One region of the Cohnella sp. LGH genome, then DNA from elsewhere that is predicted to be linked to it. Evidence: riboswitches for the same ligand, from Rfam matches in the RefSeq annotation. Region 1 holds a riboswitch; each other region holds the start of a gene.

Region 1 (7,445 bases):
CCGACGACGGCAATCGAACCGATCGCACCTTGGCGACCTTCAGACTGCCCGAGCCTGTCAAACCCGGCGAGTCCGTCACCTTGCGCATGAAGTTCACGGTGCAGTTGCCCGACGTGTTCGCGCGCATGGGCAAAACCGGAAACTTCGTTATGGCGGGACAATGGTTTCCCAAAATCCCCGTCTACGAAACGGCCGGTACACGAGGGCGCTCCTCGGAAGGCTGGAATCTGCACCAGTATCACGGAGACTCCGAGTTTTATGCGGACTTCGGCATCTACAGCGTACGCATCAACGTTCCGGATGGCTACAAGGTAGCGGCTACCGGCTTCCTTACGAAGACTCCGGCGGTAACCGGCGGACGCAAAAGCTTCCAGTTCTACGCCGACGACGTGCACGATTTCGCTTGGTCGGCTTCTCCGGACTTCGTCTACGTGGAGGATTCGTTCTCCTCGCCCGGCATTCCCGGTGTGCGGATCAAGCTTTATCTAGACCCTCTTCATCAGCATTTGAAGGATCGTTACATGCATGCCGCCAAGTCTGCGTTGGCCAAGCTGGGTCAATGGTACGGAGAATATCCCTACTCCACGCTCTCCGTTGTCATTCCTCCGGCAAGCGGCAACGGCGCCGGCGGGATGGAATATCCCACTCTCGTTACCGGAGCGGCCGCACAAGACGACAATCCCGGCTACGAGTTGGAGCGAACTCTGGTCCATGAGATTGCGCATCAGTACTGGTACGGGCTTGTGGCCTCCAACGAATTCGAGGAGGCTTGGCTGGACGAAGGCTTTACGTCCTATACCGAGGATAAGCTGATGTCCAGCATTTACGGAGTGCTGCCCAACCTTCCGGTCGAAGCCAGCTATATGACTCATCCCGAGCCGCTGAACCTCTCTTCCTGGAAGTTCAGTTCCTCCGACAGATACGCCGAGAACGTCTACATGAGAGGCAAGCTCGTACTCTCCGCGCTGGAGCGTCAAGTGGGAGACAAAACGATGAGCAAGATTATGCGCACCTACTTCCAGAAGCACAAGTTCAAGCACCCCTCGTTTCAGGACTTCCAGAAAGTCGTAGAGACGGTTACGAAAGAAAAGTGGGACGACTTCTTCAGGGCGTATGTGCAAAAAGGAGAAATGGCGGATTTCTCGGTGGAAGCGATCCAGACAAGACAGACGGACAACGGCTACGAAAGCATCGTCCTGCTCCGGCGCAGCGGAGGCAGCCCCGAGCCCGTGTCGGTATGGTTGCAATTCCAGGACGGCCATTCGATGCGCAAAATATGGGACGGCGTTCAGACCCATGTGCAGCTTAAGCTGGAATCGGCCTCCCCGCTGCTCTATGCGGCGATCGATCCCGGCAATCATATCGTGCTCGACAATCGCAAAATCAACAATTATCTCAAAGCCGAGGTTCCGCCGCAGCAGCGTACCCGATATACAGCCGGCATCGCCCAAATCATAGAAGGCTTGTTCGGAGCTTTGGCTTGGTAGGGGGGAAAGGAAGAAAATGCGCAAACGACTAAAAATGGGATGGGACATGACCGTCCGGCATAAATATGTATTGGTTCTCCTGTTCCTGTACCGCTTGCTCTGGGGATTTTTCCTGTATCGGTTCGTCGATTCAATCGTAACGCCCGTAATCGCGCGTTATCCGGACGAACATCCGAACTCCGACGCCGCACACCTGTTTCTGATCGAAGCCCAGTTCCGCCTGCTGAAGACCGACCTCATCGACGATACGCTATGGCTGCTTGGCGGGCTGCTTCTCCTGAGAATGGTGCTGACCCCTCTGATCAATGCCGGTCTGTTCTACTCCTTCCGTCACTCCGCCGAGGAGGAAGGAACGCGGGTACTATCGGGAGTTCGCAGAGCATGGAAGCCGGTAACCCTGCTCTATTGGATGGAAAGCGCGCTCGTGGCTCTTCCTGCCGCATGGCTGCTGCCGATGGCCAAAAGCCGGTTTTTTGCAGAGCCCTCCTTGACGGATTGGCTGCTGGAACTGCTCCCTTACGCGGCCTGCTGGCTGCTATACGGCTTAGTCGTTCACCTGTTCTGTCTGTTCATGCAGTTCGGAGCGGCTGCGCAAGAAGGAGCGTTAAGCAGTCTGGGGCTGGCGCTGCGCCGAGCCTTCCCTCTGCTCGGCATCACGTTAATCATGGTCGGAATCGGTCTGGCCGTGTCCGCCGCAGCTTGGGCGGTCTCCTTGCTCTGGTCCGGTTTTCTGGCCGTGGCGCTGCATCAAGCTTTTCATTTCGTGCGCTCCTTGCTCAAGCTGTGGACTGCCGCCTCCCAGCATCAGGTATGGGGCGACGCGAAATCGTAAGCTTATCAGGTCCCGACAATCGACAATATTCCTCCCGGGACATTCCCCCGGTTGCGCCGCATTATGGCCGCGACCGGGGTTTGGCGTTATTATCGGCGAGATAAATCTGGGACGAAAGGAGGATATCCGCACGCGATGTCCGTCCCTAGATTAAGGAATTCTAATATAAAAGTTGCAGGAAATTCGTCAGGATAACCGAATATATAAAGCTGAAGAAATCTTAAAATGCCGAGTTCCCGTGAAACGGGGAACGGGGGAACCATCTTTTCGGGTGAGTTGGCTTTGCTTCAAAGGAGCCATAGGGGACCTTCTACCGAACCCTTAAGCTAACCTCGTAGGCATTGGAAGGAGTCGCCGGTTTTGCGTAAAGTGTCAGTTTTCTTGTTTGGTCTTGCACTGCTCTTGGCTTTTCAGGTCGGCAGCGTATTCGCGAGCTCCAAGCTCGACAATGCGATCGAGCCGCTGATCGGAACCGATTACAAGTACGGAGGAACGACCCCGAAGGGCTTCGATTGCTCCGGCTTCACCGGGTACGTCTTCGATCAACTCGGCATCGACCTGCCTCGCACTTCGCGGGATCTGTACGGCTGGGAGAAGAGCTCGAAGATTTCCGACGATGAATTGCGCGCAGGGGACCTCGTATTCTTCAATACGAGCGGTAGCGGCGTCTCTCACGTCGGAATCTACATCGGCAAGAACAAGTTTGCTCACGCCGCTTCCAAGGGCGTAACGATTACCTCTCTCGACGATAAGTACTACGCGAAACGTTATCTGGGCGCTCGCCGTTTCCTCAGCGATGATACCTATGAGAAGATCGCAACGGAAATCGAAGCCGAGGCAGTCGCAAAACAGTAATCCTGAACACGAGCATAAAAGAAGTACCGCCATCCTCTGGGTGGCGGTACTTCTTTTATCTTTCGTCAGGGGGCCGCGTTCAGCGAAATCCATGTCGAACCGTCCCAAAGGAGCAATTGACGCAAATTCGTATCGTAATAGGTCGTAACCCCAGCGATCATTCGGTGGAGCGGACGTTTGGCCGTCGTCCCGACAAGCGGAAGCGCTCCGAGCTTCAAAAATGAGATTCGGCCGTTAGGATCGACCGGGAACTGCGTATAGACGTTCCGGTCGTTCTGGAACGAATACCAGACGTAATTGTCGAGCTGAACCGAATACTCGCCCAGGGCGTTCGCCGCTCTGTCGAAGAAGACGAACCCGGCCGCATCCGCGCGGGCGAGGCCTCCTGTCTTCGCTCCATGCAATTGAGCGTTGGGGTCGTTCAGTCCTTTGACATGCAACGTTCCGATCCGCAAATACCCGACGGACTCCGGCTCGAAGGACGACATGCCCGTTCCGTAACGATTGTTGCCGACCCGGACGATGCTCACGCCGCTCTTCTCAATCGGGGAATAGTAGACCGAGAGGCTTTCGATTGAACCGGAGCTGTTATTGACCGTAACGTATCCCGTATTCGCATTTCGCAAGGTGACTCCTTCGATATGGAATGTCGAAGCCGCCAAAGCATAGACGCCTTCCAACAGTACAGCTGTGTTGACCTTCGTATGCTCAACGTTCAACTGATTGATGACCGTCTCGCTCTCTTCTCCGGTCAAGGCGAAGGGAACGTCGACGTTCGGACGATCCGACTTCAAATAAATGTTATTGAACACGTTGCCCGTACGGATCGTCGAACGGAAATCGATTCCCCGATACGAGAAGTTCTCGATTTCCAATGTATCGTAAGTGACCGAGAACGACTCGGCCCCTTCCCCGTTCGGGCTGTAGATGGCCGTTCCCACATTCTCGATCCTGACGTTGCGAACCGTCGAGCCCCGTTGCAGCGACCATTGCGCCGCCGTGTAGATGCCGACGCGGTCGCCCATCGCTTCTTGATTCGTGATCAAGCCGCTGTCGAAACCTAAAGCAAGGTCCGCAACGACCGATGTTCTTCCCGCCTTCAGAATCGGAGCCTTCGGATTGGCGTTAGAGGCGATAAGTCGGGAGACGAACATGCCCGAGCCGACGAAGTTCTGATTCTGAATCTGCAGCGTCTCTTTAATATGATAGGTTCCCGCAGGTACGAAGACACTCTTCCCGGTGGCGATCGCTTGTTTGAACGCCGCAGTGTCGTCCATTCCATCGTCCGGGATCGCTCCATAATCCGCCACGTTAGCATAGCCGATCCGGTACTCTCCGGAGGTTGGAATCGGAACGCTGCCGCGAGCGACAGAAATATCGTCGATGGCGATCCCGCCTCCCTTGCGAATGCCCCAGGTCAACGCATAATCGTCGGCCGCGCCCGTCGTGAAGGTCAGCCTCGCTACCCGGTATTGGCCGCGGTCGACAATCTGAGCATCCCCGGCCGCTACGTCCGAGCTTCGCCATAGTACATCATGTCCGCCGCTGAAGTTAAAGCCGGATACTGTCCCCGTCGATGCGGATTTTGCATACAAGTAGTAGAAGCCGTCCACGGGCTCCGCTGCGAACGCTTTGTACTTAAACGTTATCGTATACTGGGTATTCGCCGTCAGCTTCAGCTTCTCGGAATCCGAAGTCAGAAACTCCTTCCACTCCTCCGTCGTTCCCGCCGACGCTTTGACGACGTATTGTCCGTTAATTCGCTTGTCCGCATCGTTAGAGACCGCTCCGCCATTCAGCGTTGTCCACACGGTGCCGGTCGTTTGCCCGTTCTCGAATCCTTCCGGAGCAGCCGTGTCGACGGGTTCCGGCGGAAGCGCTTCTAATCCGCCTTCCCTTATTTTGATGTCGTCGACGACGAGAGCTCCGCCGTTGTGAATGCCGAATACCCAAGCATAGTCCCCGCTCCCCTTGGCGGTAAAGCTCATTTGCGCCAGCCGCTCGGAGGCTTGCCCGGTCACTCGGACGTGGTCGGTCGCAAGCTGCTCGGTCCGCCAGACGACCTCCCCTGCGCCGTTGAAGTTAAACCCTACCGTTTCGCCAGTGCCGTCCAGCTTTCCGTAGAGATAGAAGAACTCTCCCGCAGGCTCCGGGGTCAGAACGCGATACTTGAAGCTGACCGTATACGTTTTCTGCGGCGTAAGCGGAAGCTCCCCCTGTTCAAGCTTCAGAAACTCCGCCCATTGCTGGCCGTTCGCACTCGAGCCCTTGACGGAATATGCACCGGCCAGCTTCTCCGTCGCGGCGGACGTCAGACTGCCGTAGGGCGCTCCGAGCGTCAGCTTCGAGCCGGTCATCGTCCCGCTCTCGAAGCCCTCCGACAGCAGTACCGTTTCAGCCGCGGAGGCAACCCCGCTGCCGCGCAGCCCATAACCAGTCAACAGCAACGCCAAAACCGTAAACCAAATCGCGAACTTTTTCATTCGTTTCCCCTCGATTCTGGTAATTGGTTAACCTTTTACGCTTCCGAGCACGATTCCTTTTACGAAAAACCTTTGCAGGAACGGATAAACGAACACGATCGGCAGCGTCGCGATCAGAATTTGCGCCGATTTAATCGTGCGGTCCGATACGATCGCGAGCTCGGCTCGGCTTAAATGCTGGATGAACGTCATGTCCCGCTGCATAATGACCGTCTGCAGGTAGCTCTGCAACGGATAATGCTCAGGACGGTTCATGAGGATGAGCCCGTCAAACCAGCTGTTCCAATGCCAGACGACCGCAAACAACGATACGGTAGCCAGAGCGGGCAATGCGGCGGGCAAATAGATTTTCCACAACGTGGTCCAATGCCCGGCCCCGTCCATGAATGCCGCTTCCTCCAGCTCCTTGGGCAGTTGGCGGAAGAAGTTCAGCATCAGCACGACGTTGAAGACCGGCACGCCCGCCGGGAGCACCAGCGCCCAGATTGAATCCAGCAGCTCAAGCTGGCGGATAACCATGTACCACGGAATAAGCCCTCCGGAGAACAGCATCGTAAAAAAGAAAAACCAGGCATACCCGGTTCTCGAGCGGAATGTAGCCGACTCCTTCGATAACGGGTAGGCGATCAGAATCGTCAGCAGCAAATTCAATCCGCCGCCGAGAGCCACCCGCTGCAACGTCACCCACATGGAGCTCCAGATTTCCCCCCGCGTCATCACGAACCGATAAGAGTCCAGCGTAAAATCGACCGGCCAGAACCTCACCCACCCCGCGGTCACGGCCGAACTTGAGCTGAGCGATACGGCGGCGATATGGACGAGCGGCGCGATGCACAGCAGCGATAAGGCGATCAGGAAAACCGCATTAAACGCGGAGAATAGCCTGGCGCCCGTCGATTGTCCAAGCACGTAGATTCCTCCTAGAAGATGCGGTAATCCGCCAATTTGTAAGCCGCGTAATACGCGACAGAGATGAACAGGAACGATACGACCGATTTGAACAACCCGACCGCGGTCGCAACGCCGTATTGGGCTTGCTGCAGCCCGAGCCGATAAACCAGCGTGTCGATGATATCGCCGCTCGCGTATACTTGGGCGCTGTACAGGTTCACGATCTGGTCGAAGCCGGCGTTCAGCACGTTCCCGAGGCTCAGCACAACCATCAGCACGATAATCATCCGCATGCCCGGCAGCGTAACGTGCCAAGTCTGCTTCCAACGGCTCGCCCCATCGATGATTGCCGCCTCGTATTGCTGCGGATCGATGCCGGTCAATGCGGCCAAATATACGATCGTCGCGAAGCCGAATTCCTTCCAGACATCCGAAATCACCATCGTATAAGGAAACCAGTCGTTGCTGCCTAAGAAAAAGATCGGTTTGATGCCGAAAGCGCCAAGCGCTTGATTCACCAGTCCGGAGGAAGGAGACAGAAGGTCCACAAGCACTCCGCCCAAAATAATCCAGGATAGAAAATGAGGCAAATAAATGAGCGTCTGCACGCTTCGCTTGATCGCCTGGTTGCGAAGCTCGTTCAGCAGCAGCGCCACCGTAAGCGGTACGACGATGCCGGCGACCATTTTCATCACCGCGATGAATACGGTGTTCCACAGCACCTGAAAAATACCCGGCAGATCGAGCACATAGCGGAAGTTATCCCATCCGATCCAGGCCTGATCCCCGAAAAACCCTTTTGCGGGAATGAACTTCTGGAAAGCGATGTACGTGCCTAGAATAGGGACGTAGGAAAATATGAGCACGAGCAGCAGTCCGGGCAAAATCATCAGGTGA
Region 2 (7,445 bases), 2.5 Mb from region 1:
TTTCTTCTGCGAATAGGGCTTTGTTTCTCTTATTTATTGAGCTGATCTCTCAAAGCAAGGTTGATCTTCAGCACATTGACTCGTTGGTCGCCGAAGATGCCGAGATCCCGGTTATCCGTATATTCGTCGACCAAGTTCTGCAGCTCTTGCTCGGAGATGCCGGTCAGTTTGCTGATTCGCGGAATTTGTACGACAGCCGAATTCGGCGTAATGTGCGGATCGAGCCCGGAACCCGAGTTGGTGATCAGGGCGATTGGCAGTTGTTCAATCGGAACGTCCGGATTGTCTTCCTTCCACTGCTCGATCGAAGCTTTCGTCCGCTCTAGCATGTCGGGATTGGACGGGGCGTAGTTGTTTGAACCGGACGCCTCCGCCTTATAGTCGATGCTGGATACGCGGCCTTGGAAATATTTCTGCTCGGTAAACGCCTGCCCGATCAATTCGGATCCGACGACGTTCCCGTCCTTATCCTTCAGCAAGCTTCCGTTCGCCTGAGCGGGAAACAGCAGCTGCGCAAGCCCCGTGCTGACGAACGGATAAGCGATTCCGCATAGGAGGATGAACAGCACACTGGTTCTCAAGGCGATCCAAAATATCGAGCCTCCGGAAGAGCTTTCCGACTGCCCGTTTTTCGTTATTGTCGACATAGCCGATCCCTTCTTCCCTGTTCTATTCTTTTACTTTTTCCATCATGAACGTCAAATCCACATGTGTACGATCAGATCGATCAATTTGATTCCGATGAACGGCACGACCACTCCACCGAGTCCGTAGACAAGCAAGTTCCGACTTAACAGGCGCGAAGCGTTCATCGGTCGGTAGACCACGCCCCTCATCGCAAGCGGAATGAGCAGCGGGATGATGACTGCGTTGAAAATGAGCGCCGAAAGCACTGCAGACAGCGGGGAACCGAGTCCCATGACGTTTAGCGCCTCCATCTCAGGAATCGCCAGCATGAACATCGCCGGGATGATAGCGAAGTATTTGGCGATGTCGTTGGCGATACTGAACGTGGTCAGCGCGCCGCGGGTCATCAGCAGTTGTTTGCCGATGGCCACCACTTCGATAATTTTCGACGGGTCCGAGTCCAGATCGACCATATTTGCCGCTTCTTTGGCCGCCGTCGTTCCGCTGTTCATCGCGAGCCCGACATCCGCTTGCGCCAGCGCCGGAGCGTCGTTCGTACCGTCGCCGGTCATGGCGACGAGTTTGCCATCGGCCTGTTCGCGTCGGATGACCGCGATTTTATCCTCGGGCTTGCTCTCGGCAATAAAGTCGTCGACTCCGGCCTCTTTCGCGATCGTCGCGGCCGTCAACGGATTGTCTCCCGTACACATGACCGTCTTGATTCCCATGGCGCGAAGCTGGTCGAACCGCTCTCGCATGCCGGGCTTTACCGTATCCTTCAAGTAAATCAGTCCAAAGATTTGCTTATCTACAGCTACGGCCAACGGCGTGCCGCCCAGCGAAGCGATGCGATCGGTTTCCTTGCCCAAATTATCGGGGATCGTACCGCCTTGAGCGCTGACCCATTTGCGGATGGAATCGACCGCTCCCTTGCGCACTTGCCGCCCGTCCTTCAAATCGATGCCGCTCATCCGGGTTTCCGCTTTGAACTCGACGAAGATTCCGCCGTCGCCAAGCGCGGCATCGTATGATTTACCGTTTCTTTTCATCCAGTCGAGCACCGAACGCCCTTCCGGCGTCTCGTCGTGCAGCGACGCAATCGCGGCCCAGGCGGCCGTATCGTCGCCGCTTGCTTTGCCAACCGGAACGATCTCGCTGGCCATCCGATTTCCGAAGGTTATCGTTCCTGTTTTATCTAAAATCATCGTGTTAATATCGCCTGCCGCTTCTACCGCTTTTCCCGACATCGCCAGCACATTGAATTGGGTAACCCGGTCCATCCCTGCGATGCCGATTGCCGACAGCAGCCCTCCGATCGTTGTCGGGATGAGGCAGACGAGCAGCGCGATCAGTACCGGAACTTCCAGATCGACGCCTACGAAGGAGGCGATCGGCCCAAGCGTGACGACCACGATAAGAAAGATCAGCGTCAAGCTGATAAGCAGCGTGTTCAGTGCGATTTCGTTCGGCGTCTTTTGCCGTTTCGCGCCTTCGACGAGCGCGATCATCCGATCAATAAACGTTTCTCCGGGATCGCTTGTGATTCTCACCCGGATGCTGTCGCTAACGACGCGAGTGCCGCCGGTGACGGAGTTAAAGTCTCCGCCCGCCTCTTTAATGACCGGCGCGGACTCCCCGGTAATCGCCGATTCGTCGACGGAAGCGAGGCCTTCGATCACCTCGCCGTCCCCTGGAATCATCTCGCCTTGCGAGACGACGACGATATCCCCTTTGCGCAGCTCGGTGGACGGAACCGTCTTGATGCCGTTGCCGACCACTTTGTTGGCGGTAATTTCTTTTTTCGTCTTCTTGAGCGTATCGGCCTGCGCTTTCCCTCTTCCCTCCGCCAGCGCTTCGGCAAAGTTGGCAAAGAGCACCGTGAACAGCAAAATCAGGAACACGGCCAGATTAAAGCCGATTCGGTCCTCCGAATCGAAGTAGCCTGGGAAGATCGTCATCAGCAGCACTATAATCGTGCCGATCTCGACGATGAACATCACCGGATTTTTCATCATGCTGACCGGATTCAGCTTAATGAAGCTCGCTTTGATTGCTTGGGACACCAACGGTCCTGTGAACAAGCTTTTCTTACGATTGTCATTCATTGCGGCTTCTCCCCGTTTCCATTAGCGGATAGTCAAGTACTCGGCGATCGGACCCAGAACGATGACCGGCAAGAAAGTCAGCGCTCCTATCAGAATTACGGTACCGATCAATAAGAAGGTGAACAATGCGTTGTCCGTGCGGAATGTTCCGCTTGTCTCCGGCACCCATTGCTTGCGGGTTAGCGACCCGGCAACCGCAAGCATTGCAATCATTGAGACATATCGGCCGAAGAACATAACCAGACCGGTCGAGATGTTCCAGAATGGAGTATTGTCGGCCAGCCCCTCGAATCCGGAACCGTTGTTAGCCGCGGATGACGTATATTCATACAGCACCTGCGTGATGCCGTGAAATCCGGGATTCGTTATGGCGCCTTTGCCCAGATCGGTGAGGAAAGCGATCGCCGTCGGTGCGAGAATGATGAACGGATGCGCCAAAATGACGATCGCGATCAGCTTCATCTCACGGGGCTCGATCTTCCGACCGAGAAACTCCGGCGTACGCCCGACCATCAAGCCGCAGATGAAGACGGCGAGAATCGCGTACATCAGCATATTGATCAATCCGACACCTTTGCCTCCGAACACGACGTTTAGCATCATTTCGGCAAGGGGCACAAGACCGCCAAGCGGCGTCAGCGTATCGTGCATGTTGTTGACCGTTCCCGTTGTCGCCGCCGTCGTAACGGTTGTGAACAAGGCGGATTGGGCGATGCCGAAGCGTACTTCCTTTCCTTCCATGCTACCCTGCGAAGCGTCGATGCCCAGTGCATTCAGGGCCGGATTGCCGCTTTTCTCGGCCGTATAAGCGATCGTCAGGAATACGAGGAACAAAATCATCATCGCCGAAAAAATAACCCAGCCCTGCTTTTTACTTTTGGCGAATCTGCCGTACATGAATGGAAGACCGGCAGAGAGCGACCACATCGAAATCATTTCGATGACGTTCGTCAACCCGTTCGGATTCTCGAACGGATGCGAGGAGTTCGCTCCGAAAAAACCGCCTCCATTGGTGCCTAAATGTTTGATCGACTCAAGCGAGGCGACCGGACCGATCGCAATTTGCTGAACCGAGCCCTCCAGAGTCGTTAATGACAAGGTCGGGTCCAAGGTTTGCGGCACTTGCAGCGCAACCAATGCCAAAGTAACGATGATCGCTAATGGGAAGAAGATCCGGGTATGGGCTTTGACGAAATCCTCGAAGAAATTACCGAGCGTGTTCCCTTTGCTGGTGATCCCTCTGACGAAAGCGACTGCCACTGACAAACCGGTGGCCGCCGATGTAAACATCATCATCATGATGACCGCCATTTGCGAGAAATAGGTCAAACCGGTTTCGCCGCTGTAGTGCTGAAGATTCGTATTGGTCATAAAGCTGATGATCGTATTTATCACGAGCGTCGGCTCCATATTGCCGATGTCGTTCGGGTTTAACGGCAGTCCGGTCTGCACGCGAAGCATCGCGTAACATAAGGCAACCAAAACCATATTGGTCAAAACGAAGCTGAGCGCATATTTTTTCCAGCTCATTCCGACTCTATTATTTAGCCCAATGATCCTAAAAATCAGTTTTTCAAACGGACCAAACACTTTGTCCGTACGGTTGGATTCGTTCGAGAACACATGGTACATGTAGTTCCCGAGCGGTTTCGCGATCAGCATCAGAATGCCGATCACAACGACAATTTGCAAAATATCCATAGCCGTTCCTCCTTGTGGCTCGATCGACTGCGTGCGAAGTCCCTCTAAAATTTGTCAGGGTGAAGCAGTGCATAAACGAGATAAATGAACAACGCTCCCGTAAAAATCAATACGATTGTCATGAGCTTTCCCCTTCCGTTTCGTCGATCGATCTGTCGCACCAGACGATAAACCCGGCGACTAGGGCGAAGGAAGCGACCAAGGTTAAAATCATCCATAGATCCATCATCTCTACACGTCCTTTACGATTAATCCGTCCAACTTCCGAGCAAAAATCCGACATCGTTGGCTTGCGTATGCACGATATAAGAAGCGCCTAGCTTTCTGTAAATCACTTCGGGATGCGATGCGCCGGTTACGACCGTAATCGCCTTACAAGACCAATTGGCGAGCAGCAGCAAGTACTGACAACTTAGCGGTAAACTTGATTCGAAAATGAATACACGACCGATCGGGAACGAAGGTACAGAATTTTCCTTAATTGAGACGGTGTCTACGCGGAGTATACAGTCTACTCCAAGGCCTCTTAGCTCCCTCTCTTCCCTGCCGTTATTCGTCAGCACCGCTACTGGAATCCGATGAATTCGAAGGAGCTTGATAAATCTTTTACCCGCCTCGTTCGGTGCGGCAATCAGGATATGACGTTGTTCCATAGGTTCGGTTCCTCCTTCCCGGATATCGGAAGAAGGCAACAAAAAAGAAGCTTTGGGCACAGAGGAACCTTTGCCCGCGGCTTCTTCGACCAAAACGCTAGTCTGATGTCGGCTCGCGAAAAGTGTTGCCTCTCCCGATACGCTTACGAGGTTAGCTGCCGGATTCGGGCGTGAGAGTCGCCCTACGCTCGGAACGGTTAAGTGCCGAACGATTCACCCCATGGAGCCGATTTCGGATCCTGTCGGTTCCCCCGATCCTTTTCGTTTAAGGATTCAGCGTCTAAATTTGAAAATACTTTTCATAAAATGGCATAATTAAAACGCAACTGATCGCTCTCTGCGTCGCGACTGGGCTTACAAGCTTCATCATCCTCTCCGAAGAAGCAATTTCTGTGTGGAGCTCCACGCATCATGGCCGTATCGTACTCCTAGCCATAAAACCTGTAAAGCAGCGCACGGTTCAAAATGAATGGATTTCGGTAAAATTCATTGGTTACAACGATTTATATGGAAATAATCTTCGATTATCTCGTGTATTCTCTTTATTGTGCAGTTTTACATCCATTTTTATAGTATTTTTACACCTCTAAACGGTTTATTTTATCCCTTTTTTACAGTAATCTAATAGAGCAGAATACTGGAATATGGACGGGGGGACGGGGGAAGTCGTGCGAATTATTCGAGCTTTATGGAGGTCGTGGTGGTCTTATGCAAGCATCACGCTGCTGATCGCCCTCATGACAGTGGCCTTGCACCCGCTCGTACTTGCGATCGATTTGGTCAATATAGCGCTGATCTATTTATTTCCTGTGCTCGTCAGTGCCGTGTATTGGGGGTTACGTCCGGCAATCTATACGGCAATCGCGGCTGTTCTGGCGCTCGATTTTTTCTTCATTCCGCCAAAGCTGAGCTTCACCGTGGCAGACTTGCGTTATCTCATTTCATTTTGCGTTTTTTTGGCCGTTGCCGCGTTGACCTCCAGTCTTGCGGCAAGGCTGAAGCAGCAGCTGCTTTATTCCAAACAGAAAGAGGCGCACACTGCTTCGCTCTATGCGCTGAGCAAGCAGATGAGCGCCATTACGGACATCCACGCTTTGCTGGATAATGTCTCCCTCCATGTCTCTCAGACCATTGGCACGGAAATTGCGATTTACTTGCCGGATGATCGGAACAATCTGGTGCTGACCCACCGTTCCGATTCTCTTAGCGATTGGGGGCAGAGTAAAGCAGAGCAGGTAATTGCGAAGCTGGCGTTCGATGACGGCGAAGCAGCCGGATACGGGTCCAACACTTTAAGAGATGCTCCAGGCTATTACCTCCCGTTGAGAACCGAAGACCGCGTATATGGCGTTCTGGCGCTTAATATGAGAGATTGGACTAAAGGATTCACGACCGAACAGCAGCAAATGATGGAAGCGATAGGCGGATTGGCGGCCAGCGCCATCGCTCGCGTGAAGTTGGCTGAAGAGGCGAAAATCGCTCATTTGTCGGCTGAATCGGAACGACTTCGTACAGCTATTCTGGATTCCGTTTCTCATGAACTGCGAACCCCGCTAGCAGCCATAATCGGCTCGTCAACCGGTCTGATCGCGGGAGACAACCTTTTTACTTCGGAGGACCGGATGGAACTGCTCATCACCATTCGGGATGGCGCGCTTCGTATGAACCGACTCGTAATCAACCTTCTCAGCATGGTGCAATTGGAAAGCGGTATGTTGCGTCTTAGAAAAAATTGGTGCGACATGGAGGATCTGATCGGCGTTACGCTTGCGCAAGTTAAAGATTTTCAGCAGCATCGGCGGCTGCGGGTACAGCTTCCGCCCAATACCCCTATGGTGTTAGGCGATGAAGTGCTTCTTGAGCAAGTATTGGTCAATATAGTCAGTAATGCGATTAAATATAGTCCGGATTACAGTGATATCGACATAGAGGTATCGTCGGAAAACAATGCCCTTTTGATCTCCATATCCGATCAGGGGATCAGGCTCTCTGATGAGGAATACATGCGGATGTTCGAAAAATTTTATCGCGCCGATGCGACCAAACAAGTGACTGGTACAGGATTGGGATTGGCGATTTGCAAAGGAATCGTTGAGCTCCACAATGGATCGATTACGGGCCGTCGCAATGAACCAACAGGGACCGTAATGACAATTACGCTTCCTTTACTCGACCCAAACGGAATGTATGCAATGCCTGAGGAAACGGAGAGCGAAAAACATGAATGAGAACGGAGCACGTATTTTGATCGTCGATGACGAGCCTCAAATTCGGAAGCTGCTTAAAGTGACCTTACAAGCTCATCAATTTGCGATTCACGAAGCGTCTACCGGAGAAGAAGGCGTGCTACAAGCGTCCT
Region 3 (7,445 bases), 2.8 Mb from region 1:
GAAGCTTTGCTGGAACGGTTGTCCGATGCGGGAGTGAACGGCATTTGGCTGCAAAGCGTCCTCTATAACCTAGTTCCGCTAGCCGGGTTGCCGAAGGAGCTGTCTCTCAATTGGGAGCAAAGGATTGCCGGATTGCGCTTTCTCGCGGACCGTGCTGCGAAGTACGGGATCGGCGTTTACTTGTATTGCAATGAACCCCGTTCCATGCCTGTGTCCTTTTTTGCCGACAAACCGGATTGGCAAGGACATACGGAGGACGGCTATGCGACGCTGTGCACATCGCATCCGGAAGTACAGCAATTGCTGAGCGACGGGATTGCCCGCCTCTTCCGCGAAGTCCCGGGTTTGGCCGGCCTGTTTACGATCACGATGTCGGAAAATTGGACGCACTGTTATTCGCGGGCAGTGGGGGGCCAGACGAATTGTCCGCGCTGCAGCCGACGAACGCCGGGCGAAGTCGTTGCGGAAGTGAACGGGCTTATCGCCGAAGGCGCGTTTCGAGAAAAACCCGAAGCGCGAATTGTATGCTGGACATGGGGATGGTCGCAAAGTTGGGGATGGGATGATCAGGAAATTCGTTCCGCGATCGAGGGATTGCCGGACAACGTAATCGTCATGTCCACGAGCGAGGAAGCGATTCCCACGAACATGGCCGGTTCTTCGGGACAGGTCATCGACTATTCCATGTCCGTCGTCGGGCCGGGCGAGAAATCGCGGCGGACCTGGGAAGTGGCTCAAGCGCGGGGCTTGCGCACAGCGGCGAAGGTTCAGTTTAATAACACATGGGAATGTTCGGCCGTGCCATTCTTGCCCGTTTTTCAGTTAATCGAGGAGCATCTCATCCGCTTAAGCGATTCAGGGGTCAGCGGCTTGATGCTGAGTTGGACATTGGGCGGATACCCGTCGCTTAACCTGGAGCTTGCATCCGAATACTATTGGGATACCGATTCGGGCGAGAAGACAGGCATTGGCGAACGGATGCAAGCCAAGTTCGGAAGCGAGGCGGGGCAAGCGATCGCAGATGCTTCGGCCGCGTTCGGTAGCGCGTTCCGAGAGTTTCCCTTCGATTTAAGTGTGCTGTACTTCGCACCGCAAAATTTCGGACCGGCCAACCTGCTTCATCTGGAGCCGACCGGCTTCGAGGCGACCATGATCGGTTATCCTTACGACGATCTGGAGCGATGGCGCGGTATCTATTCGGATGCCGCATTTGCCGGGCAGTTCAAGAAACTTGCCGTAGGGTGGAAGAAAGGGCTGCGTCTTCTGGAGGCGGCAAGGAAGCGGCTGTCTGCTGGGGCACATCGGGAGTTCGACGAGTTGACGACTTCCGCATCGGCGGCTTATCTTCATTTCTACAGCACATACCTGCAGATCGAGTTCGTTAGAGCCCGGCAAAAATACTTGAAGGCAAGAAGCTCATCCGTCCGTTCGAAAGCTTGCCGCAAGCTCATCGATATCGCGAACAAGGAAGCAAGCAACGCCTTGCAGTTGTACGAACTCGTCATTCGAGATTCCCGCATCGGTTTTGAAGCGAGCAATCATTATTACTATACGCTTCAGGATTTGCGCGAGAAAGCGCTGAATTGCCGTTATATTGTCGAGGAACTGCAGCAGGCGGAACAACAAATCGACACTATGTGACGAAGGGGGGGCTGTCTTATAGGCGTCTCAAGTTGCTCTGGAAGATAATCGATAGGTGTATATACCTCCCTCCGATGCTGCTATACGCTCCTGAAATACGAATAGGTAAACCCTTTACAATGTGATTTCAGGAGCGTATGAGGCAGTCTACGGGCTAATCATAACCCACAACACTTCCAGATAATTCCCTGAAACTGTTCGTACTCATGTGTGCAAATAGATCCGTCGTAAAAGTTCAATATCCAATAAATTGGAAATGTTGCGGGTCATGATTAGATCTACTGGAGGAATATACACCTTACCTTATGTATCGATAATCTCAAGCAACCTTTGCCTATCAGACAGCTCCTTGATTTTGTTACCTAGTCTGCGTTTTGCGGAGTTTCTTCGCCTGTTGGCGCGTCATGGGAGGCGTCAGCGGCAGGAACGGCTTCCTCATACAGTCCCGTGCGACGCTTAAACCAGCGGAACAGATGCGTGCTGATCACCTTTAGAATGGCATACCCGGGAACGGCGAGAATGATGCCGATCATGCCGAACAGGTTGCCGGCCGCGATAATGACGAAGATGATCGTAATCGGATGAACCCGCATCGTCTTGCCCATAATTTGCGGAGAGATAAACTTGCCCTCGATCAATTGCACGATTGTCCAAATCACGATCATTTTCACGAGCATGATCGGGGACGTCATCATGGCGACGATCAGCGCGGGAGTGATGGCGATTGCCGGGCCCAAATAAGGGACGATGCTCGTACAAGCGGCGATAACGGCGAGCACAAGGGAGTAGTCCAGTCCGATAATGAGATAGCCGATGTACAGCAGCACGCCGATACAAGCGCTGACGATGATCTGGCCGCGAATGTACGAGCTGATCTGATGGTTCATCTCCAGCATGACGCCGAAGGAGCGGCCTCTGAGCTTAGTCGGCACGAATCCAAGCACGAACGGGGCCAGTTTCTTGCGGTCTTTGAGCAGGTAGAACAGGACGAAGGGAACCGTGATGATCGCCAGCACCGTCTCGGTAATTCGGCCTACCAACCCGCCTATTCCCGACCAAGCGTTGCTGAGAAGGGTCGAAGCGCGCGAGGAGAACTCGTCCGTGAGCTTGGCCGTATCAATTCCGATCATGCTTTGCAGCTCGTTGAAATACTTGTTTCCAATCAGTTCCTCGAACTTGGCCTGCGCGTTCTGCGTGTAGGTCGGGAACTGGGAGATCAGGCTGGCGATTTGCTCGCTGAGCAGGGGGACGACTTTCATAACTACGAGCGTCAGTACCGTAATAATGACAAGGTACAGCCCAAGGATGGAATAAAGGCGTTTTACTTTGCGATGCTCCAAATAGTCGACGATCGGATTAAGGAGGTAGTACGCGACTCCGGCTAACAGGAACGGTAGGAATACGGTTTCCAGCACGACGGTCAGCGGATGAAAAACATAGGAAATCTTGTCCAAAATAAAAATATTCAAGCCAATCAACAGGATGACGACGAGGAACAGAACAAATTTCCGGTCGATCAGTCCTTTAATGCCTTCCGATAGTTTGCTAGAGCTCTGCATGGGGCTTCCTCCTTCTTTGTTCTATTGTAACCGACGGGAAAGCCGTCCGACAAATTTGTCCGCTGCCGAATTTCACGGATGAAATTTCTCAGGGTTGACAGGGCGGGCAGCTGTAAATTATAGTTTAGTTACGCTTAGTTTCCGGAAACTTCCGGAAAGCGGGGGAACCAATCTTTTGGGGCGAATCATGGATTGCTCATGTAGGGAACCATCTATCCCGAGCCCGACAGCTAACCTCGTTTGCACTGGATGGGTCATAAGTTGCTCATTCTTTTGACCCGTTAAGGGTCTTTTTCTGTCTTTACGGACCCTTGTCCGCAGTAGGGATGGTCTACTGCGCGCAGGGTCTATTTAACGTTCGGACGAAAGGGGGTATCGCGGGGCTTGGAACGGATTCGTTCTCGAATTCGAATGAATATACATGGAGGAGGAAGGCCGCATGGCGCAGCCAAAGTATATCACCGATATCGGAAAGATCTCTCACATCCCCGAGGAACAACGTGAGAAGCTGAAGAAGATTACCGACAAGTTCGTGTTTCGCGTGAACGAATATTACTTGAATCTGATCGATTGGAACGATCCGCACGATCCGATTCGCAAGCTCGTTATTCCGAATGAAGGGGAGCTGGAGGAATACGGACGTTGGGACGCTTCGGACGAGGATACGAACTACGTGGTCAAAGGCTGCCAGCACAAGTATTCGTCGACGGCGCTGCTGATTGTCTCCGAGGTGTGCGGAGCCTACTGTCGCTACTGCTTCCGCAAGCGGCTGTTCCGCAACGACGTCAAGGAAGCGACCTCGGACATCGAGCCGGGCCTGCAGTATATCGCCAACCATCCTGAGATTAGCAACGTGCTGCTGACCGGAGGCGACAGCCTCATCCTTGCCACGCCTAAACTGCGCGCGATTTTGCATAGATTACGCGAAATCGAACATGTGAAGATCATTCGACTCGGCTCGAAAATCCCTGTCTTTAATCCGATGAGGATTTACGAGGACGAGGAGCTTCTGGAGACGATCCGCGAGTTTTCCAACGCGAACAAGCGCATCTACGTGATGGCTCATATCAATCATCCTCGCGAAATTACGCCGGAAGCGGTACGAGGCTTCCAAGCGCTGCACGACGCCGGAGCGATCGTCGTTAACCAGACGCCTGTGCTTAGAGGCATCAACGACGATCCTGAGGTGCTCGGCGAGTTGCTGGACCGGCTGAGCTGGGCTGGCGTAACGCCCTACTATTTTTTCATCAACCGACCCGTGGCGGGCAACAACGATTTCGTGCTGCCGTTAGCTAGAGTGTACGATATCGTCGAGAAGGCGAAAGCTCGTACCTCCGGTTTAGGCAAGAGAGTGCGCCTGTCTATGAGCCATACGTCGGGCAAAATCGAAATTTTGGCGATCGAGAACGGCAAAGCCTATCTGAAATATCATCAATCCCGCGACGGCAACTACGGGAAATTCATGATGCTGGATTGTCCCGACGACGCGGCCTGGTTCGACGATCTTCCGGGGAGCGAGCGCTATTGGAAAAAGCCGCAGAAACGGACGAAGGAAGTCGTCTCCGTGAACGAATTGCCTGATGTTCCGCGCAAGCGCGAGCGGAGGGCGGAAGTGCCGAGTTAAAGCCATAAGGGTTCCACAGGAGCCGCCTCCAGTGTACGCGCAGGGCGACGATGTCGCTCTCCGTGTTGCCGAGGCGGCTCTTATTCGCGCGCTTCGCTTGATTGCTACCGGATGCGACAAAGGTTCCGCGATTTCTCGTTGACTGTTTGACAAGCTTCTCGACGGCAGAAAGGTAAAATCTATTCATTCCAATATTGGAGGAATGGATAGGGATGGCGTTGGGAAGCAAAACGGTCTTATTCGCGCTTGCCATTTTGCTGGCGGCGCAAGGCATTGCGCAAGCGAAGGGGGTTCAGTCCGGGCAATGGAGCGGCAGCAAGCCCGCGGAGGCGAAAGCATTTCCCGAGATGTATACCGAAGTGGCGGGAGTACTCGGTTTTCGGGGCGGAGGCGATAGAAGCGCGCCGTCTTACGGGACCGTTGAGATGCAGACGTATCGCCCCGCAATCGCTTGGGAGAAGAAGACGAAGAGCAGCTCATGGGGCGGCGGAGCGGGCTGGACGGGACAGCCGGCGATCGTCCAATGGCAGCCGGAAGTGCTCGCGTCGATGAACGTTAAGCCGAAGTTTCGTTCCAAGCCGAATTTTACCGAGGTCATCTATGCCTCTTTGGACGGATACGTCTATTTTCTGGAGCTGGAAACAGGCGAGGAGACGAGAAGTCCGATCCGGGTCGGCAACCCGATTAAAGGCAGCGTGTCCGTAGATGCGCGCGGGTATCCGCTGCTGTACGTCGGAGAGGGAATCCCCGAGAACGGAACGATCGGATTTAACCTGTATAGCCTGATCGACCAGAAGCGGCTGCTGCGCGTTAACGGCATCGATTCCTTCGCTTATCGGCGGTGGGGGGCGTTCGACGGCTCCGCTCTGTTCAACCGCTATGACGATACGCTTACCGTAGGCGGGGAGAACGGGCTGTTGTACCGCGTCAAGCTGAATACGGCTTTCGATCCGCAGCGGAAGACGCTTTCGATCAAGCCGGTCGTGAGCAAATTCCGCTATCGTATAAGCGGCAACAATTATCAGGGCATCGAGAATTCGCTGGCGGCGTTCGGCGACCTCGTTTATTTTGCCGATAACGGGGGAAGCGTGCTGGCGGTGAACGTTCGGACGAACGAGGCGGTATGGGCGCTCCCGGCGCTCGACGATACGGATGCGACGATCGTTGTGGAAGCCGAGGACGGAATTCCGTACTTGTACACCGGAACGGAAGTCGACAAGCAGGGAAGAAAGGGCTACGCCTATTTGCGCAAAATCAACGGGCTAACCGGCCAGGTCGTCTGGCAGATGAAATACGAATGTTTGTCCGTCGTCGGCGGAGATCATCCCGTCAACGGCGGCGTACTGGCGACGCCGGTCGTCGGCAAGGGGAATATTTCCGATCTCGTCGTGTTCACGATCGCCCGCTACGGCAAGCTTGGGGAGGGGCTGATGGTCGCCTTGGACAAAAAGACAGGCAAGGAGACTTGGCGGCTCCCGATGAAACGCTATGCCTGGTCGTCTCCGACCGACGTCTACGATGCCAAGGGCAACGGTTATTTGTTACAGGCCGATTCCGGCGGGGTCGTCACCGTCGTCTCCGCCGGGGATGGCCGCGTTCGAGGCAGCATGACAGTAGGCTCAAATATCGAAGCTTCTCCGGCGGTATTCGGCAACTATGCCGTCGTCGCTTCGCGCGGCGGCAAGCTTTACGGGATTAAGCTGGAATGATCGGAGGAAACTCCGGCGATTCGCCAAGGTAAGCGAGGAGCGCTTCGGACGAACTCGAAACGGAGCTCGGATTGAAGCGTTCCCCGATCGCGCAAACGAATTTGCAGAGGGAGCGTTACGGAGGCTGACAGCTCATCCGCTAGCTCTTCGGTTTTCGTAACGCGGGTTCTCTTGATCGTTAACGATTCCAGTCGTTCAAGCAGTCGATTCAGCTCTTCGAAACGTTCGGCGGAAGCTTCGGGCCACAGCAATTGCAGCATCTCGATGTCTTTTCTGGCGACTGCCTCCGCGAAGTTGATCGCCATCACGCCGGGAGAGGCGGAAGCGAAATAGCTGCGCAATTGCCCGGCCGCTTGATAAACCATCAACTGATGCGCCGGATCGGGCGTATCGGAGCGATGCGACGAGCTGCCGAGAAAATGAACGCAAAAATGGCCTTTAAAGCCGTTGCCCGGAATGCCGTCTCCCCCATGGGGCATGCCGTTCATGGAAGCGGCTATTCGTGTGCGATCCTTGGAGACGATGATCGCTCGACGGTCCCAGCTCCACGCACCCCCGTAAATCTCCTTCATCGTCTTCGAATCTTCTGTTGTCATTGGCTGCACGTCGGCGTGATCGCTGCCCGCTCGACGCTGGACGCGAAAACTGAGTCCGCTTTCGAGATCGGTAATCGTGAACGTGCTTTTGCGCTTCACGATAAGGCGGGCTTCGCTCCAATCCATCAGCGCCCCGTAATGCTCCCGTCTCAATGCCTCCGCATAGCCAAGCATACGTTTGGACGCATCGGCTGAAAGTCGCAGCAATCGCCCTGCGGCTTCGTTCCAAAGATGGCCCGAACGTTCTAGTCGATACCGCGTTTCTTTTCCGTCGGCATCTCGAATCCCGACCTCCAGGTCGGTATAGCAATCTGCG
Region 4 (7,445 bases), 3.7 Mb from region 1:
TAAAGCGAAGCCCGCATTGTTAAACGCTGAAATGGAATGAAAGAGCGCATAATAAGCAGCTTGACCCCAACCCATATCGGCTTGCCAACGCAAGGTGAGTACCAATGTCGCCATTGCCTCAAATGCAAATGCGATAAGCACCATAAAGATCGACAATTTGACCAAGCCTTGCGATGATGTCGAATGCGTGGCCTGCTGAATGATCAGCCTTTGGCGAAGACCGATCCTTTTGCCGATCATGATAGCCACCATTACGCCGACGGTCATAAAGCCAAGGCCGCCGACCTGAATGAGCATCATAATGACGATTTGCCCGAAGGTAGAGAACACACTTCCCGTATCCACGACAACCAGGCCATTGACACAAATGGCGGAGGTTGCCGTAAAGAGGGCATTCAGCAGGCCGATCGATTGGCCGGATGATGATGAATAGGGGAGCATTAGAAGCAAAGCGCCTACCCAGATCAAGCAAAAAAAGATCATCAAGATGAGTTGGGGAGGGCTTGTTCGTGTTTTCAGCCGATTTACGATGGCGACAAGCATAGTGAAAAGAGAACGGCTATGCATACGATCTTCATTTCTGTTCATAGTCTTCTTCCAAGTCTCGAATATCCGTGTTACTGCCGATTATCACCAGAATATCTCCCGTGTTAATTTCATCCTCTGCCTTTGGTGAAATATTGATATGAACTCCTTTTTTGATCGCCATAATGGTACATCCGTATTTGGCCCGAATATTTAATTGTTGAAGAGTCTGTTCATTCATTGCAGGTGGGGCCTTCAGTTCAACCAAATTGTGAACGGGAGACAACTCAATGTAGTCAATCAGATTGTCGGAGCTTAATTGATTTCCAAGGCGAGCAGCCATGTCTCGTTCTGGATACACAATATGATCTGCCCCTACTTTGATTAGAACTTGCCCATGCATTTCGTTTTTAGCTTTGGCCGTTATTTTCGGTATATGCAATTCTTTAAGCAACAAGGTTGCCAAGATGCTCGCCTGCAGATCTTCTCCGATAGCAACAATCGCATGGGTAAAGTTTCGTGCGCCCAGTTCTTTCAGTACTCCTTCATCTGTACAATCTGCTTGCACAGCATGAGTCGCTACGCCGGATATGTCTTGTACGAGCTGCTCATCCTTATCAACGGCGAGTACTTCGTGACCATTCTGAATCAAAGTGTGCACCAAGCTAGACCCAAATCGGCCCAGGCCAATCACTATAAACTGTTTTTTCATGCATAGCACATCCTTTCCTTATGTCTATCTATCCCGACCCTCTTGAAAGGCGATAATATGAATATCGATTTCTCCAATTTTCTTTAATAGTTCATTGACAATGGAGCCATTCCAAATCTCTTGCCATCGTGTCATACCGGGGTGCCCGATGATTAATTGTGTGATTTGAATTTGCTCAGCCGTATCGACTATCACATCGGAGACCTTGTGATTGCCACGAGTTTTGGTCATAAACGTGGCATGGCATTCTTCGGATATCGTTTTCCAATGGAGAATGCGCTCACTTTTGTCTTGGCTAATCTGGTTATTCTCTTGTTCAGTCTGTACATGCAGTACGAACAATGGGCATTGATAAAGGGCAGCTAATCGGCCTCCTCGCCGGATCAGCCGTTCTCCGTTTGGCCCGTGGTACACACATACCATAATTTTCTCACTGCTTAACATGGGCTATACTCCTTTGCTGAAACTTGAAAGTAACAGAATGATTGCTGTGAAACGACAAAAAAGCTTGGAGCAGAGAAATTCTGCTGCCAAGCTTCGGATTGCTATGTCAGGACAAACCAAAGACGCATTCATGATCTCTCTCATGACGCCTACGAGGTTAGCTGTCGGATTCGGGTCTGAGAGTCCCCGTTCTTTCTGCAAAAGAAAGAATTCACCCCTGAAGCGATTATGCTTCGTTGGTTCCCCCGCTCCTCAAAAGAGGATTAAGCGATGAATATACAATTGTTGTAACTTATCATAAAGCAGTTAATTTCAAAAGTAAACAGCTGATCCGGGAAATCAATCATGGGTTGCTTGCATAGTTATGGTTGAATGTAGTGGTATTTTCAGGTAATAATACGAAGATAGAGCAAAGACGTTTCAATTTCTTTTGAGTGGGCAATGGAAAGGGGATCATTCGTTATGTTTTTCATAAGTTCAGATTTGCCCCACTTGAATCAGATTGGCGGTCTTGGATTTATGACTTATAGTTTATAGTGAGCTGGTAGTGGTCGTATTATCTATGTTATGCGCGCCTTGACAGTCATGGTTATTTCCGTGAGTGTGGTGATTGCAGGATTTTAAAGAGGTTCTTTTCGAAGTCACTTCGGCATTGAGAACGGACAGACATACGGTTCTGACACAGACGCCACTTCCAATGAAACGGGACCTGATTTAAGACACCTGAGGAAGCACTTGCCATACAGAAGAATAGACCTTCGGGTGGTCGTGATATCCCGCTATATGATGTTGATGGGAAAACCAAAATTGGTGTCTTTCATATTGGCTGATAATAATGGCAATAAAACAGTTCAACATCTTTAACCTAACGGAGAACGTTAGTTGGATGACAACAGCGGCAGTCTAAGGCATTATTTATCAAATCTTGGTCTGCCGCTCTTTCATTAATTGATCAGTCTAAAACTTATTTTTTAAAAGCTGACGATTCATCAATTCAAAAAACGCGCTAAATCAACGACATCAGTCTAACACATTATTTTTACCGAACAACACTTGCATTTGCATTGTCGCAAAAACACAGTCGGGAGAAATTCCGGTATCCCGAGGAGAAAGTTCTGATTGTCTAGAGATGCCTCCTATTTCTAACATCCTGAACCAAGATTAAAATCAGGGAAATGTTTAAGACCGGAGAGCGATCGGCAAGGTAACTAGTCATTCCTCCCAATTATGTTTGCTTCCGACAAGTCCATAAAAGAACAATTTATTGAGGTCCCCCGTCATCTTTTGCAGGTGCGGAAAGGCCTCTTCTTTTTGCATATAATCCTTGAACATTTGAATGAACACAAGGATTGATTCATTAGATAGGCCGGGATCGACATACCCTTGCTGTTTTCCCTCTTCAATTAGCGTCATCAGCCCCGGCATGATTTTTTCCTGCATCATCTTTTCCAGGTAAGGGACGCCGGTCGCGTACTTTTTCATGAAATGGGTAAAGGTATCGGGGTGCACATTATTGGCGGAATCGATCTTGGCAAACATCACGCTTTTGATCTTTTCGATAAAAGGCATGTCGTTGGTCAGCATTTTTTCATACTCCGACCAGATCTGATCGAGATAAAATACGAGCATTTCTTCAACAAGATTATGTTTGCTTCCGAAATAGTTGTAAATCGTCACTTGCGATACGTTGGCTTTGCTTGCTATTTCTGCAATGGACACTTTCTGGATGCCGTAGGTCAAAAACAGATCAACGGCACTTCGCAAGATGTCCTTTTTTTTCTGGTCTCTACGTTTCTGGTATCCGTCCATTTCATCCACCTCTCTGTAAATAGTTTAACTTAAGTTATGAAATATAACAATTAACCAAGTTCAAAACATGTTGTAAAATGAATCGCCATCATATAATATGAAATATATGAATAACTATATTTCAAAACATTAACGGAAGGGTGAGACCATGTCTTTGTTGCGAGTCAGGAACTTAACCAAGAAGTTTGGTGCATCGACAGCGCTGGACGGTGTGAATCTGGAAGTGAGCAGCGGGGAAATCTTTGGATTCATTGGCCCTAATGGCGCGGGTAAATCGACGACGATTCGTGTGCTTCTTGGTATACTGCGAGCCACCTCCGGAGAGGCTCAATTGTTTGGCAAGGATGTATGGAAAGATGCGGTTGAGATTCACAAGCGTCTCGCTTACGTGCCTGGCGACGTCAATCTATGGCCCAATTTGACCGGTGGCGAGGTCATAGATTTGTTTGTTAAATTGCGCGGAGGGAGCGATAAAAGCAAACGAGAAGAGCTTATTCAACGATTCGACCTGGACCCGACAAAAAAGTGTCGAACCTATTCCAAAGGTAACCGGCAGAAGGTGGCGCTTATCGCTGCATTTTCTGCTGATGCGGATTTGTATATTTTGGATGAACCTACCTCCGGGCTGGACCCCTTGATGGAGAATGTATTTCAGGATTGTGTGATGGCAGTCAAAGAGCAAGGGAAAAGCGTACTCCTGTCCAGCCATATTTTGTCTGAAGTGGAGCGCCTGTGCGATAAGGTCGGGATTATCCGGCAGGGGAAAATCATTGAAAGCGGGACATTGCGTGAATTGCGTCACTTAACCCGTACACACGTTAAGGTGGAGACAAAGCAGGCTATTCCTTCCATTGAGCGGTTTAAGGGTATCTATGAGCTGGAAGAGAAAGGCGAAGAGTTGTCATTCCAAATGGATACTGAAGAGATGGACAACGTCATTCGGCATCTTAGCCAGTTCGGCATTGTGAAGCTGGAATGCTCGCCGGCTAAGCTCGAAGACTTGTTTATTCGGCATTATGAAGGAACTGGAGGGGGCGTTCGGTGATGGACAATCCGTTATGGGCAAGAACGGGCCGATTGATCGGATTTATCGCGAGGCTTGACCGAATTCGCATTCCGTTATGGATGATCGGCATTGTGTTTTTCACCTTCATTGTACCGCCAGCCTTGTCCGAAATGTACGGTTCACAGCAAGATAGGGATGTTATGGCATTGACAATGGCCAACCCTGCCATGCTGGCGATGCTTGGGCCCGGTGATCTGGAGAACTATACAGTCGGGGCCATGACCGCACACCAGATGCTGCTTTTGACAGCTCTTGTAGTCGGACTCATGGCTATTCTGCTCGTGGCGCGTCATACGAGGGGAGATGAGGAAGAGGGGCGTCTGGAGCTGATCCGATCGCTCCCGGTTGGCCGTCTTTCTTGGCTGAACGCGACACTGATTGTACAAATTGGCGTTTTTACGCTGCTCGCGATGGTTACAGGATTCGGTCTGTCGATGCTCGGAGTCGAAAGTATGGACTTGGAAGGTTCGTTGTTGTATGGGGTTGTCCTTGGCGCGACCGGTCTGGTATTCACGGGCGTAGCAGTACTGTTTGCCCAGCTTTCGGACAGCTCCCGCGGGACATTCGGCTATTCCATTACCGTACTCATGATCTCCTACTTGGTGCGTGCACTGGGCGACGTCGGCAATGAAACATTGTCATGGCTGTCTCCTCTTGGATGGGTGACGAAGACAGGCGTCTATTCGACTAATCATTGGGGGCCTGTCGGTCTGATGGCTGCACTGGCTCTGCTTCTTTTTATCGCGGCCATCGGTTTGAATGCCATTCGGGACCTGGACAAGGGCTTTATGCCGACAAGGTCGGGCAGAACTCACGCCTCTCGTTTTCTGCAAAGCCCAATTGGTCTTGTGTTTCGACTGCAGCGCACTGCGATGTTTTCATGGGCTATCGGAATTTACGTCCTCGGTGCATCGTACGGTTCGATTCTGGGCGATCTGGAAACATTCCTTGGAAACAACGAAATATTGGGTCAACTAATGGGAGAGATTGAAGGTGTGACGTTAACGGATCAATTCATTGCGATGCTCATGACAGTCATGACGCTTGCAGCAACGATTCCGCCGATGTTAGCTGTACACAGGTTCCGAAGCGAAGAGAAGAAGGGGCTAATCGAACCGCTGCTCGGCAGAGCGGTATCCCGTTCCCGACTGCTTGGAGGTTATTTGGTCGCTGCGGTTCTAAACGGCTTCATGATGTTTTCACTTTCTGCGCTTGGCCTATGGTCAGCCGGGAACGCTTCGATGGAGAACGGCTTAAGCTTCAGCACGATTTACGGAGCGGCGTTGGCCTATTATCCAGCCATGCTTGTCATGATTGGCATCTCGATCTTATTCGCAGGCTGTTTCCCGAAGTTGACCAATCTGAACTGGTTGTATCTGATTTATTCGTTTGTTGTCTTGTACATGGGAGGACTGTTGCAGCTGCCAGAGTGGACGAAACGGATTACTCCCTATGGTTATGTGCCGCGCGCACCTCTTGACGAAGTGGCGTTCCTGCCGCTATTCGTTCTTGGCGCAATCGCTATTGCGTTAATTGTGGCAGGCTTTGTCGGGTTCAGAAGACGAGATATTGAGGCGCCGTAGCCCCAGAGCCAAACAAGTTAATCGTCAACCATCCGCACTTTGTTACAAGGTGAGGATGGTTGACGATTATTCAGCTATGATCTCATATATAAACCGCCGTGTACTCGTAGTTATAAATGTGTTGGAATAGTTTGCAAACATTAAACGCTCTTCCTTTGTATGCTCGCATGGCAAATAGATATGCGACAATCAGTATCCTTGGGCACCACGCGAGCGCAACCCCAGTAACATTTCCGAAAGGTTGCCGACATAGGTGCGCTTAGGGCTTCCACAATTGAAGTCACGGGCTGGTTTTCAGTAAAAACATGGATGACTGACGGCATAGATTCGGTGGGTACAAACGCCGAGTTAATAAATAGAAGGGAAATAAAAGTGCCTGCATCATCCACTGATTTTGCCGACAGTCCGGCAATCGCCGTGATCCATGTCAAGGCCATTGAAAAGAGCGCGAGTATATCGGCCACAGCCTATGACAGTATTCCCGCCGTCCAGCGAAAGCTTATCACGATCGCTACGAGAATGATTGTGGTACGAGCAATCGGCATAGAGTTGAATCGCTCGAAGGACGGGAACGGTTGTTTCAGATCTGAGAGAGTGTCACTTACGATAATTCTACCTTCATGCAATATGGAAATTCGGTGTGCTAGGTATTCAGCTAACTCCAGATACTGCGTGGTCAGGAATACCCTCATGCCGCCTTCGGCAAGCGCTTTGGCCGTCTCCATGCGCCGTTCGGGTCAAGCACGGTGGTCGGTTCATCAAGGAAGATAATCTTCGGTTTTCCGATAAGTCTCATTGCGATGTCTAGCTTGCGGCTCATATCGCCCAAATAATTGGAAACTCTACGGTCGGCAGGAAAATTATGCGGATTTGTTAGTATAGGGTTTTCCGGAGGAGGTTTTGTGATTCAAAAATTTGCGCATTTGTATCCTGATAGAGTCCAGGCCATTGTTGCTGCTGCTAGTCATGTTGGTCGATAACCCAGAAGCATTCTGTTCGTTTTTTAATCGCTTGCTTCCTAGTTTCATTTATATGGGGGCGCCTGCAACAAGAACCATAGGTGTCAGTTGGCCTATCACTTTTTATAAGCAGAGAGGCTTTCGAAAAGGCCGACAGAAACGATTAACAGGAATATGCGCTTTATATCTTGAATTATAGAGAGTTTGCCACTTTCTTTCCAATTCTGGTCTTGATTTTTGCTAGCAAGGAACGCGTTCCAAAGTTGAAGTTATCCATAGCTCTCTTGATCTAATCCATCTGTGCCAGCCTTTAAAGTTTTACGCTGTTGTCCGAGATTTTTTAGTTT

What was found. A riboswitch is a leader RNA that binds a small molecule or an ion and turns the genes downstream of it on or off. The one in region 1 is predicted to bind cyclic di-AMP.
Region 2: it holds a riboswitch for cyclic di-AMP, as region 1 does, so the genes downstream of both, J4772_RS13535 (HAD family hydrolase) here and J4772_RS02835 (C40 family peptidase) in region 1, are expected to answer to the same signal.
Region 3: it holds a riboswitch for cyclic di-AMP, as region 1 does, so the genes downstream of both, J4772_RS15140 (KamA family radical SAM protein) here and J4772_RS02835 (C40 family peptidase) in region 1, are expected to answer to the same signal.
Region 4: it holds a riboswitch for cyclic di-AMP, as region 1 does, so the genes downstream of both, J4772_RS24795 (universal stress protein) here and J4772_RS02835 (C40 family peptidase) in region 1, are expected to answer to the same signal.

Annotation. Positions count from the first base shown of each region.
Region 1 covers NZ_CP072117.1:709,653-717,097, reverse strand. The annotation lists gene J4772_RS02845 (M1 family metallopeptidase) at 1-1,487, shown strand, start outside; gene J4772_RS02840 (hypothetical protein) at 1,504-2,319, shown strand; cyclic di-AMP (ydaO/yuaA leader) riboswitch at 2,536-2,675, shown strand; gene J4772_RS02835 (C40 family peptidase) at 2,680-3,174, shown strand; gene J4772_RS02830 (glycosyl hydrolase family 28-related protein) at 3,240-5,657, opposite strand; gene J4772_RS02825 (carbohydrate ABC transporter permease) at 5,685-6,566, opposite strand; gene J4772_RS02820 (ABC transporter permease) at 6,578-7,445, opposite strand, start outside.
Region 2 covers NZ_CP072117.1:3,185,360-3,192,804, reverse strand. The annotation lists gene kdpC (potassium-transporting ATPase subunit KdpC) at 30-647, opposite strand; gene kdpB (potassium-transporting ATPase subunit KdpB) at 699-2,732, opposite strand; gene kdpA (potassium-transporting ATPase subunit KdpA) at 2,754-4,433, opposite strand; gene kdpF (K(+)-transporting ATPase subunit F) at 4,478-4,555, opposite strand; gene J4772_RS13535 (HAD family hydrolase) at 4,682-5,086, opposite strand; cyclic di-AMP (ydaO/yuaA leader) riboswitch at 5,211-5,375, opposite strand; gene J4772_RS13530 (ATP-binding protein) at 5,755-7,314, shown strand; gene J4772_RS13525 (response regulator) at 7,307-7,445, shown strand, end outside.
Region 3 covers NZ_CP072117.1:3,558,966-3,566,410, reverse strand. The annotation lists gene J4772_RS15150 (hypothetical protein) at 1-1,641, shown strand, start outside; gene J4772_RS15145 (AI-2E family transporter) at 2,004-3,200, opposite strand; cyclic di-AMP (ydaO/yuaA leader) riboswitch at 3,322-3,460, shown strand; gene J4772_RS15140 (KamA family radical SAM protein) at 3,640-4,824, shown strand; gene J4772_RS15135 (outer membrane protein assembly factor BamB family protein) at 5,037-6,533, shown strand; gene J4772_RS15130 (hypothetical protein) at 6,512-7,445, opposite strand, start outside.
Region 4 covers NZ_CP072117.1:5,886,762-5,894,206, reverse strand. The annotation lists gene J4772_RS24805 (TrkH family potassium uptake protein) at 1-543, opposite strand, end outside; gene J4772_RS24800 (potassium channel family protein) at 575-1,237, opposite strand; gene J4772_RS24795 (universal stress protein) at 1,262-1,681, opposite strand; cyclic di-AMP (ydaO/yuaA leader) riboswitch at 1,812-1,961, opposite strand; gene J4772_RS24790 (TetR/AcrR family transcriptional regulator) at 2,894-3,490, opposite strand; gene J4772_RS24785 (ABC transporter ATP-binding protein) at 3,639-4,535, shown strand; gene J4772_RS24780 (ABC transporter permease) at 4,535-6,139, shown strand; partial or broken gene J4772_RS37155 (ABC transporter permease) at 6,288-6,699, opposite strand; partial or broken gene J4772_RS37150 (ABC transporter ATP-binding protein) at 6,706-6,992, opposite strand.